Regions from separate parts of the Rhizobium sp. BK379 genome, predicted to be linked through region 1. Evidence: predicted binding sites of a transcription regulator. Region 1 holds the regulator's gene; the other holds the start of a gene.
The links. Region 1 encodes PhoB, which activates phosphate uptake and scavenging genes when phosphate is short. Its sites were predicted from a motif close to TGTCATNNANCTGTCAT; they were not measured.
Positions count from the first base shown of each region.

Region 2: the regulator PhoB is predicted to act here: its motif matches at 3,994-4,010, upstream of FHT93_RS03480 (DUF47 domain-containing protein).

Region 1 is NZ_JACIAD010000002.1:456,297-463,926, forward strand. It holds gene pstA (phosphate ABC transporter permease PstA) at 1-922, shown strand, start outside; gene pstB (phosphate ABC transporter ATP-binding protein PstB) at 937-1,752, shown strand; gene phoU (phosphate signaling complex protein PhoU) at 1,797-2,510, shown strand; gene phoB (phosphate regulon transcriptional regulator PhoB) at 2,639-3,322, shown strand; gene FHT93_RS13260 (pyrroline-5-carboxylate reductase) at 3,456-4,244, opposite strand; gene FHT93_RS13265 (GcrA family cell cycle regulator) at 4,543-5,073, opposite strand; gene FHT93_RS13270 (aspartate aminotransferase family protein) at 5,499-6,698, shown strand; gene argF (ornithine carbamoyltransferase) at 6,744-7,630, shown strand, end outside.
Region 2 is NZ_JACIAD010000001.1:673,661-681,290, forward strand. It holds gene FHT93_RS03460 (SDR family oxidoreductase) at 1-554, shown strand, start outside; gene FHT93_RS03465 (DUF1062 domain-containing protein) at 928-1,563, shown strand; gene FHT93_RS03470 (NUDIX hydrolase) at 1,631-2,158, opposite strand; gene FHT93_RS03475 (inorganic phosphate transporter) at 2,301-3,305, opposite strand; gene FHT93_RS03480 (DUF47 domain-containing protein) at 3,305-3,949, opposite strand; gene FHT93_RS03485 (NUDIX hydrolase) at 4,064-4,606, shown strand; gene FHT93_RS03490 (isocitrate lyase/phosphoenolpyruvate mutase family protein) at 4,670-5,512, opposite strand; gene FHT93_RS03495 (ABC transporter permease) at 5,615-6,376, opposite strand; gene FHT93_RS03500 (ABC transporter ATP-binding protein) at 6,373-7,299, opposite strand.

The DNA of each region.
Region 1 (7,630 bases):
GTTGCGTGACATGGTCGTTGCCGACCCGTCGATCATCGGCAAGACCGTCAATGTCACGGTGCTTGCAGATGCCAATATCGACAGCGCCAACAAAGGCCAGATCAATCTTTCGGTCGATGAGAAGAACCGCAAGGTCAACGACAAGCAGGTTGCCTGGATGAACGAGCTGAAGGCGAGCGGTGCTCTACACAAGACGTTCAACACCGGCCTCTTCGTCAACGGCAATTCCAGCCGTCCGGAAGCCGCAGGTCTCGGCGTCGCCCTCATCGGCTCGCTCTACCTGATGCTCATCGTGCTTGCCCTTTCGCTGCCGATCGGCGTCGCAGCCTCGATCTACCTCGAGGAATTCGCGCCGAAGAACAAGCTGACGGATCTGATCGAGGTCAACATCAACAACCTCGCCGCCGTTCCGTCGATCGTCTACGGTCTGCTCGGCCTGTCGGTCTTCATCAACTTCGCCGGCCTGCCGCGTTCGGCATCGCTCGTCGGGGGCCTGGTGCTGACCCTGATGACGCTTCCAACGATCATCATCGCGACGCGTGCGGCGCTGCGCGCCGTACCGCCGTCGATCCGCTCGGCAGCCCTCGGCCTTGGCGCCTCGAAGATGCAGATGGTGTTCCACCATGTGCTGCCGCTTGCAATGCCCGGCATCCTGACCGGCACGATCATCGGCCTTGCCCACGCACTCGGCGAAACTGCGCCGCTGCTCCTGATCGGCATGGTCGCCTTCGTCGCCCAGGCGCCGGCCACTCCGCTCGATCCCTCCACGGCACTTCCGGTTCAGGTCTACATGTGGGCCAACGAAGCCGAGCGCGCATTCGTGGAAAGAACCTCGGGTGCCATCATCGTCCTGCTCCTGTTCCTGATCGTCATGAACATCGGAGCTATCCTCTTGCGTCGTCGCTTTGAGCGCCGCTGGTAAACGGAGTAAAGATCATGAACATGTTGACGGAAGCCGCAGTCGAGAAGGCGCTGGACCAGAAAATGAGCAACGTTCCGTATAAGATGATCGGTCAGGATGTCTCCGTTTATTACGGCGAGAAGCGTGCGCTTTTCGATGTCAATCTGAACATCCGCGAAAACACCGTGACCGCGCTGATCGGCCCCTCGGGCTGCGGCAAGTCCACCTTCCTGCGTTCGCTGAACCGCATGAACGACACGATCGACGGCTGCCGCGTCACCGGCAAGATCACGCTCGACACGGATGATATCTACGATCCCGATATCGACGTCGTCGAACTGCGCGCCCGCGTCGGCATGGTGTTCCAGAAGCCGAACCCGTTCCCGAAGACGATCTATGAAAACGTCTCCTACGGCCCGCGCATTCACGGTCTGGCAAAGTCCAAGGCCGACCTCGACCAGATCGTCGAGACCAGCCTGCAGCGCGCCGGCCTCTGGAACGAGGTCAAGGACCGCGTGCATGAATCCGGCACCGGCCTTTCCGGTGGTCAGCAGCAGCGTCTGTGCATCGCACGCGCCGTTGCGGTCAGCCCGGAAGTCATCCTGATGGACGAACCCTGCTCGGCGCTCGACCCGATCGCGACTGCAAAGGTCGAAGAGCTGATCCACGAGCTGCGTGAAAACTACACGATCGTCATTGTGACGCATTCCATGCAGCAGGCCGCGCGCGTATCACAGCGTACGGCCATGTTCCACCTCGGCAACCTGGTCGAGGAAAACGATACTGACAAGATGTTCACCAATCCGGACGATCCGCGCACCCAGGACTATATCATGGGCCGGTTTGGCTGATTTTGGCAATGTGAAGCCTTCCCGATTTTCGAGGACAAAGCCCCATGGCATCGACACATATTTTTTCCGCCTATGACGACGATCTGAAGTTCCTGTCCCGGCGCATTTCCGAGATGGGTGGTCTTGCCGAACAGATGGGCGCCGACGCAGTTCGCGCGCTGGTCAACGGTGACACCGCACTCGCTCAGAAGGTCATTTCCGACGACGTGATCCTCGATCACGCTGAACGCGAGATCAACGACAAGGCGATCGTCACGATCGCCCGCCGCCAGCCGATGGCGTCCGACCTTCGCGAGATCATGGGTTCGATCCGCATCGCCGCCGACCTCGAGCGCGTCGGCGATCTCGGCAAGAACACCGCAAAGCGCGTTATCGCGGTGCAGAGCACCGGCGTTCCGCGCAAGCTCGCCCGCGGTCTCGAGCATCTCTCCGAACTGGCGCTGGTCCAGCTCAAGGAAGTGCTCGACGTCTACACCAATCGCTCGGCCGACAAGGCCAAGTCCATCCGCGAGCGCGACGACGAGATCGACGCGATGTACACCTCGCTGTTCCGCGAACTCCTCACCTACATGATGGAAGATCCGCGCAACATCACGAGCTGCACGCATCTTCTCTTCTGCGCCAAGAACATCGAGCGCATCGGCGACCACGCGACCAACATCGCCGAGACGATCTACTATATGGCAACCGGCGCCCAGCCGGAGGGCGAGCGTCCGAAGGACGACAGCTCCAATACCGTTGGTGCGGTCACGGAGTAATCCGGACCTGCCGATTGCGTGCGCGCCCCGTCGGGGCGCGCAAGGGTCGCAGCCAATTCCGAGTCTTGCATGGTCCCTTGCTTAAATCACCCCCGGTTTAAGGATCATGCATTAGGAGACTGACACGCATGATCCCAAGAGTTGCAGTTGTTGAAGATGAAGAGGCGCTGAGCGTGCTTCTCCGCTACAACCTTGAAGCCGAAGGTTTCGAGGTGGATACGATCCTTCGTGGCGACGAAGCCGAAATCCGGCTTCAGGAGCGCACGCCGGACCTGCTCATCCTTGACTGGATGCTGCCGGGCGTTTCCGGCATCGAGCTCTGCCGTCGGCTGCGCATGCGGCCGGAAACCGAGCGCCTGCCGATCATCATGCTGACGGCGCGCGGCGAAGAGAGCGAGCGCGTTCGCGGTCTTTCGACCGGCGCGGACGACTATGTCGTCAAGCCCTTCTCCACGCCGGAACTCGTCGCCCGCGTCAAGGCGATGCTCCGACGCGCCCGTCCCGAGGTGCTCTCCACCGTTCTGAAATGTGGTGATATCGAGCTCGATCGCGAAACGCACCGCGTCCATCGCAAGAGCCGTGAAGTTCGCCTCGGCCCGACCGAATTCCGCCTGCTGGAATTCCTCATGTCCTCGCCGGGCCGCGTCTTCTCCCGCTCGCAGCTTCTCGACGGCGTCTGGGGCCATGATATCTACGTGGACGAGCGCACCGTCGACGTCCATGTCGGCCGCCTGCGCAAGGCGCTGAATTTCTCCAACATGCAGGATGTCATCCGCACCGTGCGCGGCGCGGGATATTCCATGGAAGCTTAAGCTTAGTCCGAGTGATCGGAGGTCCAGACGGGTCGCTCGCTTGCCGGGCGGCCCGTTTGTCTATCTGGCCCCCCTAGCTCCTTATGAAAACCGACGCGAGGCGCCGAAAGCGAACCTCGAAAGGATCTGCTTTTTACAGACGAATGCGCACAAGAATTCGATCAAGAGCCTTTTGCAGAGCCGCAGTGCCGCCAAACGCACGAAAGTCTTCGAGCACCTGTTCGTTCAATCCGCCCTTGGTCGAATGCTCGCCGATGAGTTCATCGAAACTCGCGACAGGTTTTGAACGGGCGGCATGGGCGAGGCCGGAAAACAGTTGACGGAGGTAGGCGTCGCCAGCCGCTCCCGAGAGCCCCTTGCTCTGCAGCCAGGTCGACGTCGCGTCCAGGATGCCGAAATAGCTGGCCATCAGGCAGCTCGCCACCGCGAGAAGTTCGAACTCCTGCTTGTCTTCAACCTGAATCGCCGTTCCGAGCGCCGAAAAGAGGGTGTGGGAGACCTCGTCGGGAGGGTAGATCGCAGTCGCCCCCTGGAGATCGGCGACGAACGGAAGTGGAATTGCCAGGCTCAGGCGAACCGGCCGATCGATCCACGCCAGCAGTTGATCCATTGGCGTAGCCGCGACAAAGCTGATGACATGGTGGCCCGGCCGAAATCGAAGCGAGCGGATGACCTCCTCGGCAATTTGCGGCCTCACTGCCAAAAATACGAGATCGGAACGGTCGAGAACATCCTGGTTGCCCACAGCGATAGACACATTCCCGTTTGCCGCCGCGAGCCGGGAGGCGACGCCTGCGTTACGAGGTGACAGCGCGATGGGTGTGTCGCCAAATGCTGTCTTGCCCAATCCGGTGACGACAGCCTCGGTAATCGTGCCCGCCCCGACGAACCCCATTGTCATCCGCTTTATATCGATCTCCATTGGCACCCCCCAAGCGACTATGTGTGCCGTGCTACTCCACGAGAATACCGCATCTGTATCAGAAAATCGCGCCACAGCGCCACGACCACCAGTCCATGCCAGCATGGGGCTGAAACGCATCGATGGTCTTGGCCACATAAGCTCGCATTGTCAGGCAGGTGGATGCAGGCAGAGATCGGCCTTCCGCAGATCGTGGTCAGGAACCGTTTTCCGGCGTTCCTGTGCCGGCTAAAAAATCACCCCTCCGCGCGAGGCGAGGAGGGGTGATGATACATTGCGTCTGTTGGAAGATCGCTGCTCAGGCGACCCGGACAGCCTTGCGGCGTTCGCTCACCGGCTGATAGGCGAGACGCTGGTGGTAGTTGCAATAGGGCGATGAATCCGGGGAGTCGCAGCCGCAGAAGTAGAAATCGTCCTTCAGCGGATCGCCGACCGGCCACTTGCAGGTGCGCTCCGTCAGTTCCGTCAGGCCGAGGCGGCGCGAAATAGGCACGACCACGTTTTTGGCCGGCACGTATTCCATTTCCTCGACCGTTTCGATCTCGATCTCTTCCTTCAGCATCGTTGCGCCCTGCTGGCGCGTCACGGTGCGGGTGGCGATGCGAGATGCATAGTTCGGGGCGCGGGGCGCAGAGGTGTTGCGCTTGGGCGCACGCGCCGTGGTTGCGGTGCCGCCGGCCTTGGCGCGGCCGGGAAGACTGAGCCGGTGAACCTTGCCGATAACAGCGTTTCTACTTACTCCGCCAAGTTGCGCAGCGATCTGGCTGGCACTCAGTCCCTCCGACCAAAGCTTCTTGAGCTTTTCGACACGCTCGTCTGTCCAGTTCATGCCCTGTCTCCACCTTTCGCGTTGGTGATGGCAGAATCCCTCACCGTTGCCTCGGAAGCCTCCGAAGCAAGAAACGCCTGATCAATTTTGGTGACTAGTTCCGCCGCATGCAGTCTAGTAATTGAACTTTAACCTAGTGTGAGCCTGACTCTGTGACAAGAGTCGCAGGAATCCGATGAATCCGAATTCGTAGTTTTCCCCAACTTGCTTCCCGGGAGAGTCATTTCTGCAACATTAGCTGTTGATAGACCTGTAATGCGGATTGCAGGCTTGACGCATGCGCTAAATCCTCAGTTTTGTTGACATTGCAGTGCGAAAAGTAAATAGTGCTTCAGGCCGCCGAAAGGCGGCATTTTTAATTTTTCGGACCTGGTTTTCTTAGCCGGAGTCCGTTGCCTCAGAGCCTGATTGAAGGAGATCGCGCCATGGCTGAAGCCTCGCCGCTTTATGATACCTATTCTCGTGCCCCGCTGCGGTTCGAGCGAGGTGAAGGCGTCTGGCTGATCACCGAAACCGGCGAGCGATATCTGGATTTTGGTGCGGGCGTTGCCGTTACCTCTGTCGGACACGGCAATCCGCATGTCGTGGCCGCTCTCAAGGATCAGGCCGACAAGGTCTGGCACCTCTCCAACGTCTATGAGATCCCCGGCCAGGAGAAGCTTGCCAACCGCCTGACCGAGGCCACCTTCGCCGACAAGGTGTTCTTCACCAATTCCGGCGCCGAGGCGCTCGAATGCGCCATCAAGACGGCACGCCGCTACCAGTTCTCCAAGGGCCATCCGGAGCGCTTCCATATCATCACCTTCGAAGGCGCCTTCCACGGCCGCACGCTGGCGACGATCGCAGCCGGCGGCCAGGAAAAATATCTCGAAGGTTTCGGCCCCAAGACCCCCGGTTTCGACCAGGTTCCTTTCGGCGATGTCGAGGCGGTACGCGCTGCGATTACCGACAAGACGGCCGGCATCCTCATCGAACCCGTGCAGGGTGAGGGTGGCGTGCGCCCGGTAACGCCTGAATTCATGAAGGCGCTCCGCCAGCTCTGCGATGAGCATGGCCTGCTCCTCATTCTCGATGAAGTTCAGACCGGCGTCGGCCGCACCGGAAAGCTCTTTGCCCATGAATGGTCGGGTGTCACGCCCGATATCATGGCTGTTGCCAAGGGCATCGGCGGCGGCTTCCCGCTCGGCGCCTGCCTTGCGACCGCAGAAGCAGCCTCGGGCATGAAGGCCGGCACGCATGGTTCGACCTATGGCGGCAATCCGCTGGCCATGGCCGTCGGCAACGCGGTCCTCGATGTCATCCTGGCCGAGGGCTTCCTGCAGCACGTGCGGGATGTGACCCTCGTCTTCCGTCAGGGCCTTGCCTCGCTCAAGGATCGCTATCCCGATGTGATCGAGGATATCAGGGGCGAAGGTCTACTGCTCGGCGTCAAGGCTGCCATCCCCTCGGCAGAACTGCTGAAGGAAATTCGCGCAGCACACCTTCTGGCGATCCCGGCGGGCGACAATGTCATCCGCCTGCTGCCGCCGCTGGTCGTAACCGCCGAGGAGGCGCGCGAGGGTCTTTCCCGTCTTGAACGCGCTGCCGAAAGCATCCGTGCCGCCAAGGTCAAGAAGACCGCTTGATAGGATATTGCCCCGCCCGCTGGCGGGCGTAGCAGGTAACGAACAATGGCTTCCCCCAAACACTTCCTCGATCTCTCCGCAGTCACCGCTTCCGACCTCAGAACCATCATGGACGATGCCAAGGTGCGAAAGCAGGCATTCAAGGCTGGTTCCGCCGACAAGCCGCTCGCCGGCAAGATGCTGGCCATGATCTTCGAGAAACCGTCGACCCGCACCCGCGTCTCCTTCGATGTCGGCATGCGCCAGCTCGGCGGCGAGACGCTGTTCCTGTCGGGTACTGAAATGCAGCTCGGCCGCGCCGAGACCATCGGCGACACGGCCAAGGTCCTGTCGCGCTATGTCGATGCCATCATGATCCGTACGACCGAGCACAGCCGGATGCTGGAGCTTGCCGAGCATGCCACGGTGCCCGTCATCAACGCGCTGACGGATGACACCCATCCCTGCCAGATCATGGCTGATATCATGACCTTCGAAGAGCATCGCGGCCCGATCAAGGGCAAGACGATCGCCTGGACCGGCGACGGCAACAACGTGCTGCATTCCCTCGTGGAAGGGGCTGCCCGTTTCGGCTACCGCATGAACATGGCGGTACCCCTTGGTTCCGAGCCGAAGGATCACTATCTGAACTGGGCCCGCAATGAGGGCGCCGAAATCATGCTTTACCATGATGCTGACCGTGCGGTCGCCGGCGTCGATTGTGTGGTGACCGATACCTGGGTCTCCATGAATCAGGAACATCGGGCCCGTGGTCACAATGTCTTCCAGCCTTATCAGGTCAATGCGCATTTGATGGCGCAGGCCGGCAAAGATGCATTGTTCATGCATTGCCTTCCCGCCCACCGCGGCGAGGAGGTGACGGATGAGGTGATCGATGGCCCGCAGTCCGTGGTCTTCGATGAGGCGGAAAACCGTCTTCATGCGCAGAAGTC
Region 2 (7,630 bases), on a different contig from region 1:
TGACCGAGGCCGGACAGGTCAAACACCTCGTCGATCAGGCCGTGCGTCTGCACGGGCGGATAGACGTGATCGTGAACAATGCCGGTCTGATGCCGCACTCGCCTTTGGAGCGCGGCAAGATCGACGACTGGGACCGGATGATCGACGTGAACCTCAAGGGCGTGCTCTATGGCATTGCCGCCGCCCTTCCGCACATGACGGCGCAGAAGAGCGGCCATATCGTCAACGTCTCGTCGGTCGCGGGACACAAGGTCCGCCCCGGAAGCGCGGTCTATGCGGCGACCAAGACAGCCGTGCGTGTCATCTCCGAGGGCCTGCGCCAGGAGGTGAAGCCCTATAATATCCGCACGACGATCGTCTCGCCCGGTGCGGTAGAGTCGGAACTGCCGCAGAGCATTACCGAGGCCGATGTCGCGGCCGGCATCGCCGATTTCTATGAACGTTATGCCATCCCGGCCGACAGTTTCGCGCGGGTCGTCGCCTTCGCGATCTCGCAGCCCGAGGAAGTGGATATCAACGAAATCCTCTTCCGCCCGACGGCGCAGGAGCTTTGATAGAGCTTCAGCGGGAAGTTGCAGAAATGCCGCATGGGGCAGCGTTCGTCTCTGCCATGCGCCGTACGTCTCCCTCTCCCGGCGATTGTTTGCTATTGATCCGCTCGAAGAGCATTGGCGCATCGAGGTAGACTTTGCCTAAGTAAGAACCGGTCTCAACCCAGTTTCACCCGTACGGCCTGGCGGCCATGGCTGCCGGCGTATGAATACGTTCATCGGGTGGCGGCAAGAGACCGGTTTGGCATTGTTCCGATCGCCAGCAACAGCCCCGCTGTCTCTGCTCTTCAGCCACCCAAAAGCATCGCCACGCCGCGCCCGATAGGGCTTTCTCTCGCGCCATCTTGGTGAACTTCCGAACGGAAGACCAAGACTTATGTGCGATACCCTACGGGTCCGATGGACCGTAACGCCGAAAACCGCTCCCCAGCCCTGGATTGCCTGTGGCGGATGCGGTGGATTGAGAGCCTTTCGATCCAGCGACAAGATCCGGCTCAATGCCAATGGCCGCCGGCTGGATGCCTGGCTCATCTACAAATGCCTGGCCTGCGACAAGACCTGGAACCGGCCGCTCTTCGAGCGTCAGAATGTCCGCGATATCGATCCGGCCGTTCTGCACGCGCTGCAGTCCAACGATCCGGATTGGATCCGGACGGAGAGCTTCAACATCGAAGCCCTGAAACGCAAGACCGAGCGCATCGACGAATTCCCGGAATTCGACCTCGTCAGGGAGGTGCTGCGCGAGACTGCCGGCTGGACGCGACTGGAGATCGAGCTCGCTGTGCCGTTGCCTGCCGGCATACGCCTCGACCGCCTGCTGGCCTCCGGGCTGGAGATGTCGCGCACGCGGCTGCAGGCGCTCCACGAGAAAGGCCTGCTCCGGGCGCATCCGGATCGCGCCGGCCTCTTGCGGCGGCGCATCAGGACCGGCGTCGAGGTGATGGTCGACCTTTCAGCCGTCCCTGACCGTGAGCTCTCCTGGGGACCTCTTGCAACCGGCAGTCCCCGCTAGTCTCTTAACGCAAAGGCCCGCAGTGGCGGGCCTTTGCAACTGCGCCTGCCCGCCAGGGCGGCGGCGATCAGGTCAATCCTGGCAATGAGGCGAGCGACACGGCTGCATCGGCCCGCGGCCGCCGTCCATGGATGCGATGGGGTTTCAGTCGGTCCTGCGACGTCAGCGGATTGTCCGCATCGATTGCGCGGAAGATCTCCTGCAGTTCGGGCTCATCGACGAGAGAGGCCGCGTCCGCCGGCGAAATCCAGATCTTCTGCCTCTCCCCATATTCGCGGAAATGCGTGGTCTCGCTCTCCAGCCGCAGCAGATGCACCGAAACCGTCAGCGGCTGCTCCTGGTCCTTCAGATAGCTGTAATAGCCGAGCGGCTTCTTCCTGACCTTGCCCCTGACGCCGGCCTCTTCGGATGCCTCGCGCTGGGCGCAGCGATAGGGCTTTTCCTTCTTCTGGAGATAGCCTTTCGGGATCACCCATCGTCCGGTATCGCGGCTGGTGATGAGCAGGACGCTCAGCCTCCCGCCCCTTTCCACGCGGCAGCAGATGACACCGCACTGGTCGACCCCGCGGCGGCCTGTCCTTGCCGGAGTTTCCACATTCAATTCCGATAAATGCCTGTATGGATGCATCTTTCGCTCGTCTTCGCCTTCTCCTTGCATGGAGAATAGAGCGCAACATCGGATCGAAAATAGTAGCCCCTAAAATTAAGGTATCCGGTGCATCCGGCGGCCGTCGACCTCAGGCAAACAGGCTTGCAATTCCATAGCAGGCGGCGGCGATGGCAGCGGCAGCCGGCATTGTGATGACCCAGGCGATGACGATATTGCCGGCGACACCCCAGCGCACGGCCGAAAGACGCCGCGCTGCTCCCACCCCGATGATCGCGCCGGTGATCGTATGCGTCGTCGACACGGGAATGCCGAGCCAGGTCGCCGCAAACAGCGTCAGCGCGCCGCCGGTCTCGGCGCAGAAACCCTGCATCGGATTGAGCCTTGTGATCTTCGAGCCCATCGTATGCACGATCCGCCAGCCGCCGAAGAGCGTGCCGAGCGCCATCGCCGACTGGCAGGAAATGACCACCCAGAGCGGCACATGGAAGCTCGGGCCAAGCTGCCCCTGGCTGAAGAGAAGAACGGCGATGATGCCCATCGTCTTCTGCGCATCGTTGCCGCCATGGCCGAGCGAATAGAGCGATGCCGAGACGAACTGCATGAAGCGGAACGTGCGATCGACGGCAAACGGTGTCTGGCGCACGAAGAGCCAGGAGACGACGAGGACGAAGAACAGCGCCAGCAGGAAGCCGATCGCCGGTGACATGAAGATAGCGCCAACCGTCTTCAACAGGCCGCTCCAGACGATGGAGCTGAAGCCGACCTTAGCCCACCCTGCTCCGACGAGCCCGCCGACCAGCGCATGCGAGGAGGAAGAGGGAATGCCGAACAGCCAGGTGACGATGTTCCAGACGATCGCCCCCATCAGCGCCGCAAAGATTACCTGCGGGGAAACGATGGCCGGATCGATGATGCCGGTGCCGAGCGTTTCGGCGACATGAAGGCCGAAGAACAGGAAGGCGATGAAATTGAAGAAAGCCGCCCATCCGACGGCATATTGCGGCCTGAGGACCCGGGTGGAGACGATGGTCGCAATCGAGTTTGCAGCATCATGCAAGCCGTTCAGGAAATCGAAGAACAGCGCGACACCGATGAGCCCGATCAGCAGCGGAAGGGAGAGAGAGGCTTCCATCAGACGTTCTCGATGACGACGCCGCTGATTTCATTGGCCACGTCCTCGAACCGGTCCACGATCTTTTCTAGATTGGAATAGATCTCGCTGCCGATCATGTAGGCCATGGCATTGCCGCTGGCCCCATGCCGGCGATAGAGGTCTTTCAGCCCCTCGTCATGCAGCTCGTCGGAACGCCCCTCGACCCGGGTGATCTCCTCGGCGATGACGGCAAGCCGCTGCGCATTGGCCCCCATCTTATTGAGAAGCGGGATCGCCTCCGCCATCAGGGCCGCTGCCTTGACGATCTCCCCGCCCATGTCCTGCATCAGCGGGTCGAAACTCGTCCGCTCGAACAGGCGGATGATCTTCACCGTCTTGTGCATCATGTCGATCGCATCGTCCATCGACTGGATCAGGTCCTTGATATCGCCGCGATCGAAGGGTGTGATGAAGCTGCGCCTGACGGCCACAAGCACTTCGCGGGTGATGTCGTCGGCCTGGTCCTCGAGCGCGATGATCCGATCGCAATTTTCTTGAACCGCCTCGCCTTTCAGCAGCCTTTCCATCGCGTGCGCGGCGGCGACGACCGTTTCGGAGTGCCGGCAGAACATGTCGAAGAAGCGGTCCTCCCGCGGCATCATCTTGCGAAACACGCTCATCATCTCGGGCGATCCTTCCTGAAGCGGACATGGCAGTCACACGCGACTGTCACAAATCTGTCATAAAACGTCGCAGGCAATTGATCGAAAATGCAGAAATTGACAATGCTTGATGTCATGAAATCCAGCAAAAAAGGCGCAAAACCTCGCGCCGCCACCCCAAAGCCGCTGCTGAAGCAACTTGCCGAAAGGCCCGAGAAGCTTTTCTCTGGCGCCTTTCGCCAGCAATATGGCGCTCTCTGCTTCCGTTATCGAAACAACGATCCCGAAAGCGATCATCGCGACATCGAAATCCTCGTGGTCACCACCCGCGACAGCGGCCGCTGGATCATTCCCAAGGGCTGGCCGATGAAAAAGAAGAAGCCGCATGAGGCGGCCGCCATCGAGGCCTGGGAGGAAGCCGGCGTGCGCGGGACGGTCAGCAAAAAGCCGGTCGGTCGCTACACCTATCTCAAGGAACTGGACGATGGCGACGTTGTTCCCTGCATCGTCGATATCTTCCAGATCGAGGTAGACCGCACGCAGGGGCAGTTCCGCGAGGTCGGCCAGCGCGTGCTGGACTGGGTGAGCCCGGATGAAGCGGCCCGACGCGTGCGCGAACTCGAACTGAAATCCCTGCTTGTCGATTTCCGCCCGCGGTACGGCAAGAAGAAGGGCTGACTGGCAGACATCCGGATTTTGTCAGCACTTATCGATCCGCAATGCGATGTCACCGATCCAGCCCTACTCCCGGTCGCCCCGCTTCTCCTGCGACATGAGTCGGCTGAGCGTGCCCGCCGGGATCGCATCGGCCGCATAGTCAAAGGTCCCCGATGATTTCACCTCCTCGGCCGCCCGCAGCAGTGCGCCAAGCGCCGCGCGAGCAAAGGATCCGCCCACGCTCACACGGCGCACGCCCGCCGCCGAGAGTTCGGCAACGCTATAGCGCGGCCCCTTCAGCCCCATTACCACATTGACGGGCTTGTCCACGGCAGCGCAGACGGTTCGGATGGCGTCGATATCAGGCAGGCCGGGTGCGTAGAGCACATCGGCGCCGGCTGCCGAGAAGGCTTGCAGCCGCCTGATCGTGTCATCGAGATCGGGCCGCCCCCAGAGAAAATTCTCTGCCCTCGCTGTCAGCAGGAAAGGCAGTTTCCGCGCGGCTTCTGCCGCCGCCTGGACCCGCTCGACGGCGTGCGAGAGATCATAGATCGGCCTTGCCGGATCGCCGGTGGCATCTTCGATCGATCCGCCGACCAGCCCGACCGCAGCGGCCAGCCGGATCGTTTCGGCGCAGATTTCGGGTTCTGCGCCGAACCCGTCCTCGAGATCGGCAGATACGGGAAGATCGCTCGCCCCGACGATCTCTGCGGCGTTGTCGAGGATCTCGCCGCGCGTCAGGCTCGCAAAGGAATCCCGCTTGCCCTTCGAAAAGGCATAACCAGCGCTGGTCGTCGCCAGGGCCTCGAAACCAAGGCCTGCCAGGATCCGCGCCGAGCCGGCATCCCATGGGTTCGGAATGACAAATGCCTCATCCCGTTGATGCAGCGCCTTGAACCGCTCGAACTTCGTCTGTTGCTCCGCCACGACTCTCCTCCGTATATAACAGCGAGGTCAGACTAGCAGTCGCGAACAAAATGTGAACAACTTTGTGCCGCCTGTACGGATTTTGCCGGTGGCGGTCCCCCGTCAGTTCCGCAGCCTGTACCCGGTCTTGAATATCCACCCGAGCGTGCTCAGGCAAACCACCAGAAACAGCGAGATCATCCCGAGGCTGACCAGCGGGTTCACATCCGCAATCCCGTAAAAACTCCACCTGAAGCCACTGACCAGGTAGAGCACCGGGTTGAAATGGCTCACCGCCTGCCAGAAGGGCGGCAGCATGTTGATCGAGTAGAAGCTGCCGCCGAGGAAGGTCAGCGGTGGCACGACCAGCATGGGGATGAGGTTCAGCTGCTCGAAATTCGTCGCCCAGATGCCGATCATGAAGCCGAACAGGCTGAAACTGATTGCCGTCAGCAGGAAGAACAGCACCATCATGAAGGGGTGCTCGATGCGGACATCGACGAAGAGATTGGCGGTCAAGAGGATGATGACGCCGATGATCAGCCCCTTGGTCGCCGCCGCCCCGACATAGCCGATCAATATTTCCGTCATTGCGACGGGCGCCGAGAGAATCTCGTAGATCGTACCGGTGAATTTCGGGAAATAGATGCCGAAGGAGCCGTTGCCGATGCACTGGCCGAGCAGCGTCAGCATGATGAGGCCGGGCGTGATGAAGGCACCGTAGGAGACGCCCTCAACCTCCTGGATGCGCGAACCCACGGCAGCGCCGAAGACGATGAAATAGAGCGAGGTGGAAATGACGGGCGAAATGACGCTCTGCAGCAGCGTGCGCCGCGTGCGCGACATCTCGAAATAATAGATCGACTTGATCGCCTCGAAGTTCATTTTGCGGCTCCTACCAGCGATACGAATATGTCTTCGAGCGAGCTTTGCCGCGTCGAGAGATCCCGGAAATGGATGTTGTTCTGGCCAAGCCGCGTCAGAAGTGACGCCACGCTCTCGTGCTCGTTGCGGGTGTCGAACTCGTAGACGAGGCGATTGCCCTCGGCCTCGATCGACAGGCCGTTGCCGGCAAAGCAATCGGGGAGTTCCTCAAGCGGGTCGTTGAGTTCGAGGATCAGCTGCTTGCGGCCGAGCTTGGCCATCAGCGCCTGCTTGTCTTCCACGAGCAGCAACTCGCCGCCATTGATGACGCCGACGCGATCGGCAATCTCTTCGGCCTCTTCGATATAGTGGGTCGTGAGGATGATGGTGACGCCCGAGGCGCGCAACTGCTCGACGACATGCCACATGTCCTTGCGCAGCGTCACGTCGACGCCCGCTGTCGGCTCGTCGAGAAAGAGGATGGAGGGCTCGTGCGACAGCGCCTTGGCGATCAGCACGCGCCGCTTCATGCCGCCCGAGAGCTGGCGCAGCGTATTGTCCTTCTTGTCCCAGAGGGACAGGTCGCGCAGCACCTTCTCGATATGGGCCGGATTGGCCTTCTTGCCGTGCAGCCCGCGCGAAAAGCTGACCGTATTCCACACCGTCTCGAACTGGTCGGTGGTCAGTTCCTGCGGCACCAGGCCGATCAGGGTGCGCGTGGCGCGGAAATCCTTGACCACATCATGTCCGTCGACCACGACCGTGCCGCCGCTCGGATTGGCGATGCCGCAGATGATCGAGATCAGCGTCGTCTTGCCCGCCCCGTTCGGCCCAAGCAGCGCCAGGATTTCGCCGCGCTCGATTTCGAGATTTATGCCCTTCAGCGCCTGGAAGCCATTTGCATAGGTCTTGGTGAGATTTTGGACGGAAATGATCGGTGCCATAGGCGCTCTTTGCGGATTTCGTGCGATTTCGGCCGCTATATAGCCCCTTTGTGAAAGTTTGACATCCCGGGCGGGCCGAACACTGAATTCACACCGTCAGCCTATCCGCCGACAATGCCGAGACGCCCATCCACAGCCCAGATCGGACGATCAAAAGAAAATCGTCTGCCGGAGGCCCATGTCATCAAGCGGTGATGTTCGTCCTTCATAAGGAAGCCCGAGGACAGCACCGGTCTCCGCCCGCCGCCCACCCCTTTGCGGAGCCGCCCTCATGGCGATCTCGTTACGCCTTTTGCTGCCCTCGGCATTGCAGTGAAATTTATTGTCAGTC